One region of the Kosakonia sp. SMBL-WEM22 genome, then DNA from elsewhere that is predicted to be linked to it. Evidence: predicted binding sites of a transcription regulator. Region 1 holds the regulator's gene; the other holds the start of a gene.
The links. Region 1 encodes LexA, which represses DNA repair genes until DNA is damaged. Its sites were predicted from a motif close to TNCTGTATGTACATACAGNA; they were not measured.

Region 1 (3,136 bases):
TGCTGCGTGCTTCATCTTCCACCGCACGGGCAATCGCTTTCGACGACAGGAGCTTATTGAAGAGATCCTGACGCGCGGGCAGACGTGGGCCAACAGCGGCCAGACGCTGGCGTGCGAAGTGCATACGTGCCACGCGAGCCAGTTTTTGCGCGATGATCTTATCCGTACCGTGTTCGGTCGCCATGCGGCGCAGCGAAACGGGCGGGGAGAAGCGCACAAAGCTGTCGCGACCAAGCCACGAAACAGCGAAGAATTTCTGAATACCGTTGAGCATGCGCAACGGCGGATTGATTTCACCCTTTTCACGCCCTGGCGAGCGACCGAACATCACTGATACCGGCACCATCTGCACATCCAGATCGGGATGGCTACGGTGTAAATCCAGGTAGTCATGGAACAGTTTTATCGACTCTTCTTTCGGCGTGTAATAGGTAAATACGCGCGGGCCGCCGTGAATGAACACATAGCGTGGCAGCAGCGCGCCATCGATCTCCAGTGGTTCGAGGGGATCGGGTAATTCATGCGCCAGGCACTGCTCGCGCAAGGTCATTAAGTCTGCCTTTGAGTTATAAGGCAGCACATACATAATAGGTCGTGATGTGTCGAGCCCCAGTTCCTGTGCAGGTTCTGCGGGGATCGATTTACTTTTTACCAGCACGCTTAATGGTAAGTTCAGTAATTTGTAGTAAATTCGTGGCCAGCCGGACATAAAGGGTGTAAAGCCTCTGGTTATTAATAGTGCCATTGCGCCGCAAGAATATCAGAAAGCACGCATAATTTCTGTGGTACCGCTGCGTGTACCACTACTCATTGACGCTTAATAGTTAAAAAGGTTCTTTTCATGGCCAATAATACCACCGGTTTTATCCGGATCATTAAAGCCGCAGGATATTCGTGGAAAGGTGTACGCGCAGCCTGGATCAATGAAGCTGCTTTTCGCCAGGAGGGCGTAGCTGTTGTTGTGGCTATTATTATTGCTGCATTTTTGGATATAGATGTCATTACTCGCGTCCTGCTTATTGGCTCGGTCACGCTGGTGATGATTGTCGAAATCCTCAATAGCGCTATCGAAGCGGTTGTGGACCGTATCGGCCCTGAATTCCATGAGCTTTCCGGCCGGGCAAAGGATATGGGCTCGGCAGCGGTGCTGATGACAATTTTACTGGCGCTCTTTACCTGGATCTCGCTTCTTTGGTCACATTTTCGATAGCGTTTCCATAATTCGATAACGCTCTGGTTTTTTGCTTAAATGTGGTTTCAAAATCGCCGTTGACTGTATATACTCACAGCATAACTGTATATACACCCAGGGGGCGGGATGAAAGCATTAACGGCCAGGCAGCAAGAGGTGTTCGATCTGATTCGCGATCGCATCACCCAAACCGGTATGCCACCGACGCGTGCGGAAATCGCACAGCAATTGGGGTTCCGTTCCCCAAATGCAGCCGAAGAACACCTTAAAGCGCTGGCGCGCAAAGGGGTGATCGAAATCGTATCTGGCGCATCGCGCGGTCTTCGCCTGCTGCTGGAAGAGGAAAACGATGCCGGTCTACCGCTGATTGGTCGCGTCGCTGCGGGTGAGCCGCTGCTGGCGCAGCAGCATATCGAAAGCCACTATCAGGTCGATCCAAATCTCTTTAAACCCCATGCTGACTTCCTGCTGCGCGTTAGCGGGATGTCGATGAAAGATATCGGTATCATGGATGGCGACCTGCTGGCGGTACATAAAACGCAGGATGCGCGTAACGGTCAGGTTATCGTTGCCCGTATCGAAGATGAAGTGACGGTGAAACGCCTGAAAAAACATGGCAACACCGTTGAACTGCTGGCAGAAAACAGCGACTTCTCGCCGATCGTGGTCGATTTGCGCAAACAGAACTTCACCATTGAAGGGCTGGCGGTCGGCGTGATCCGTAACGGTGAATGGCTGTAAAGCCTCTTTTCTTTGCTGTGGCGCCACGTTGCGCGCCGCAGCGCCACGCTTCTCCTCTTTAATGTAATGATGTTCACGCTATGGCGCTGTTAACCGCATCCGACAAAGCTCTGTGGCGGCTTGCGCTGCCGATGATTTTATCCAATATTACCGTTCCACTGCTGGGCTTAGTCGATACGGCAGTAATCGGTCATCTGGATAGCCCCGTCTACCTCGGCGGCGTGGCGATTGGTGCAACGGCAACCAGCTTCCTCTTTATGCTGCTGCTGTTTCTGCGTATGAGCACCACCGGGCTGACCGCCCAGGCATTCGGTGCGAAAAATCCCTCAGCGCTGACGCGTGCGCTTGTGCAGCCTCTGCTGCTGGCGCTCGGCGCGGGTGCTGCCATCGCGTTGTTACGCTCGCCGCTAATCGACCTGGCGCTGCACATTACCGGCGGCAGCGAGGCGGTGCTGGCGCAGGCGCGCCGCTTTCTTGAGATCCGCTGGCTTAGTGCACCAGCCTCGCTGGGTAATATGGTGCTGCTTGGCTGGCTGCTCGGCGTCCAGTATGCCCGCGCCCCGGTGATATTATTGGTGGTGGGTAACCTCTTCAACATCCTCCTCGACCTCTGGCTGGTGATGGGGCTGCATATGAATGTGCAGGGCGCCGCACTCGCCACGGTTATCGCGGAGTACGTCACCTTCTTTATCGGCTTGCTGATGGTGTGGCAGGTCTTACGCCGGCAGGCTATCTCGCTCTCAATGCTAACATCCGCATGGCGCGGCGGCGTTCGCCGTTTGTTGGCTCTCAACCGCGATATCATGCTGCGCTCGCTGCTGCTGCAACTCTGTTTCGGCTCCATCACCGTGTTGGGCGCGCGCGTTGGCAGCGAAACGGTCGCTGCCAACGCGGTGCTGATGATGTTTCTCACCTTTACCGCCTATGCGCTGGATGGCTTTGCCTATGCCGTTGAGGCCCACTCCGGGCAGGCTTACGGCGCGCGCGATGGCAGCCAACTGCTGCATGTCTGGCGTGCGGCCTGTCGTCAGGCAGGGTTTGTGGCGCTCGCGTTTGCTCTTGTCTACGCGCTGGCGGGCAGCATGATTATTGCGCTGTTGACCTCCATTCCTGAACTGCAGGCGGTGGCCGGACACTATCTTATCTGGCAGGTGGTACTGCCACTGGTGGGAGTGTGGTGCTATTTGCTCGACGGCATGTTTG
Region 2 (3,136 bases), 650 kb from region 1:
ACCAAACGTCATTGTGCCCAGCCCGAGGGTGCTTATTTCAAGCGAACTGTGGGGGATACGGTGATAGTGCATAGCCGGCTTCCTTAAACAAACATGCCACGTCAGCTGAGCTGACAAAGGAATATAACCATGGCAGAGGGGAAGCAAAAGGGAAAGGAAAAAATGGATTAAAGGCCAGCAGGTTACTGACCTTTATAGGGAATTTTTAGCGCTCAATAATCTGGGATACGTCATCGCGGTTAATCTGCATTTTGTTACCCTGCTGGTCGTGATAGCTCACCAGCCCGGTGTCATCATCAATCTGCGGCTTACCGTCCGTCAGAATCATTCTGCCATCTTTGGTCGACATCACGTAGTCACTGCTGCAACCGCTGACCGCGCATGCCAGCCCGACCGCAGAAATTATTACTGCCCACTTCTTCATTGTTCGTATCCTCTCGGCTTTTCCTCACAGAAGTGTAGTAATAACGCGCCCTTATGCGATGAAAAAGCGGGATTATCTGAAAATTATTGCTAAGAGGGCGCAAACTTCAATTGCCACATTATAAAACGGTGCGTTTCGTTGAGCGTAGCCGCGCTTTGTTGCGCAGCGAAACGTATGGCTTAACCGCTCAAAACTGGCTAAGTCGATAATGCGAAATGGCGCGCAAGCAGCGCGCGGGTAAAGTTCTTTTTCAGATAAAAACCGCGCGGCAGCGTCAGAATCGGCTCACCGTGCTCGCCAATGGCTTCGGTTAAGGCTTTGCTGTTTGCCGCTTTTGGGCGCAGCTGTAGCACTTCGCCATGACGGGCGGTGATGCGCGTCACCTGGCCGAGCACGATCAGATCCATTAACTCCTCCCAGTCCTGGCGCAACTGCAGCTCCTCATCGGCGTCCGGGCTCCAGAGCAGCGGCGATCCTACCCGACGCTCAGCAAGGGGAATGGTGCGCGATCCCTCGACAGGTACCCACAAAACGCGCTTGAGCTTATGGCGGACATGACTGGTCTCCCACACCACTCCTGTGTTGCCGGTCAGCGGTGCCACGCAGACAAAGGTGGTTTCCAGCGGACCGCCCTGCGGATCTATCGGGATGGTTTTCAACTCTACGCCCAGCGCCGCAAAATCCTGCTCAGGCTTACTGCCTGCGCTCGCGCCCAGCCAGCGCTCCAGCAGCACACCGATCCACCCTTTGTCGCGTTTCAGATCGCGCGGCGTCGGCATGCGGGCAAGTTCAGCCAGTTCGCCTAACGTATAGCCTGCCAGCCGCTGCGCCTGCGCCAGCAGCTGCGCTTCGGTTTCCGGCGGAGCGGTGAGAGGAGTGATTACACACATGCTAAAACCTTTTGGTTAAAAAATAGACATCAGTTTTCCACCGCACGCAGGAAGTTTATCGTGTTCCGGGAAAAAAGAGCAATGCAATGATTTATAAGCTAATTTACAAGTGCTTTTCCTGTGTTGCGCAACAGGCCGCGAGGTTTTCCAAATCTGGTCACTGACAATGAACAGGATCTTACACCCTGTTATCCACAGAAAAGTGGGATAAGTGGGAATAACCACGACTACTGTTTCCATTTACAGCCTTGACGCGGGCGTAAAATCGAATTTTTGCACAAAATGTGCCTAACTTAGTGGCATAATCTGTGGATAAATTCGGCTCTGTTCGATCTTTCATCAACGCCAGGATCTTAAATGTGATGAGTATCACAAAAGAACAGTGTGGCGGTCTGTTTTATGCAATAAACCAATGAAATTAAGAGAGTAATTTTTTACGCATTTTAAGTCACTATTCAGACTACTCCGGGTTTTCCCTGGGTAATTCCACACTTCTTCACAACTCTATCCACAGAAAAGGTGAATAAAACCCCTCGGGGTTCGCTACGGCTGTTTATAAGTGTGATGATAACTGTGAGTTATTCAATTGTTATTCGTTTATCTGCCTGTCATAGAGTGGTTTACCGTTTTCCGGGAGTGTGAAACAATCGCTTTATTCAGGTTTATTTTGAGGTAGTCCGGTGATTGATGACGATGGCTACCGCCCAAATGTGGGAATCGTAATCTGTAATCGACAGGGTCAGGTCATGTGGGCCAAACGCTTCGGACAGCACTCATGGCAGTTTCCCCAGGGGGGAATCAATCCTGGAGAATCTCCGGAGCAGGCCATGTACCGGGAGCTGTTCGAGGAAGTGGGCTTAAGTCGTAAAGATGTTCGTATCCTTGCTTCTACCCGTAACTGGTTGCGTTACAAGTTACCGAAACGTTTGGTGCGTTGGGACACAAAGCCGGTTTGCATCGGCCAGAAACAGAAATGGTTTCTTTTGCAGTTGATGAGCAACGACAGCGATATCAATATGCAAACCAGCAGTACACCCGAGTTTGATGGCTGGCGTTGGGTGAGCTACTGGTATCCTGTTCGCCAGGTTGTGTCGTTTAAACGCGACGTCTACCGGCGGGTGATGAAAGAGTTTGCAGCCGCTGTGCTGGCGCTTCAGGAGACTCCTGTGAAGCCGCAAAGCGCGCCTGCCTGGCGACGGAAACGAGGTTAAGCCACCCACATTATGCTCACCCGACTGCGAGAGATTGTTGAGAAAGTTGCCAGCGCGCCACGTCTTAACGAAGCGCTGGAGATACTGGTTACCGACGTTTGTCTGGCGATGGAAACCGAAGTGTGTTCGGTCTATCTCGCAGATCACGACAGGCGCTGTTTCTATCTTATGGCGACGCGCGGTTTGAAAAAGCCGCGCGGCCGCACTGTTACGCTCGCATTCGATCAAGGTATCGTCGGCCTGGTAGGCAGGCTGGCGGAGCCTATCAACCTTGCTGACGCGCAAAAGCACCCCAGCTTTAAATTTATCCCCTCGGTGAAAGAGGAGCGGTTTCGCGCTTTCCTCGGCGTGCCGATTATTCAGCGCCGTCAGCTGCTTGGCGTGCTGGTGGTGCAGCAGCGAGAAATTCGCCAGTACGACGAGAGCGAAGAGTCCTTCCTTGTCACTCTCGCCACCCAGATGGCGGGCATTCTCTCCCAGTCGCAGCTAAACGCCCTGTTTGGTCAGTATCGCCAGACCCGCATTCGCGCGCTACCTGCGTCGTCCGGCGTGGCGATTGCCGAAGGGTGGATGGATCAAACGCTGCCATTGATGGAGCAGGTTTACCCAGC

Region 2: the regulator LexA is predicted to act here: its motif matches at 1,543-1,562, upstream of mutH (DNA mismatch repair endonuclease MutH).

The regions. Positions count from the first base shown of each region.
Region 1 covers NZ_CP051488.1:4,696,203-4,699,338, reverse strand. Annotated here, with positions in the region: gene plsB (glycerol-3-phosphate 1-O-acyltransferase PlsB) at 1-709, opposite strand, end outside; gene HF650_RS22700 (diacylglycerol kinase) at 842-1,210, shown strand; gene lexA (transcriptional repressor LexA) at 1,319-1,933, shown strand; gene dinF (MATE family efflux transporter DinF) at 2,014-3,136, shown strand, end outside.
Region 2 covers NZ_CP051488.1:4,043,480-4,046,615, reverse strand. Annotated here, with positions in the region: gene HF650_RS19480 (NADP(H)-dependent aldo-keto reductase) at 1-72, opposite strand, end outside; gene HF650_RS19475 (YgdI/YgdR family lipoprotein) at 206-424, opposite strand; gene mutH (DNA mismatch repair endonuclease MutH) at 622-1,314, opposite strand; gene rppH (RNA pyrophosphohydrolase) at 1,995-2,525, shown strand; gene ptsP (phosphoenolpyruvate--protein phosphotransferase) at 2,538-3,136, shown strand, end outside.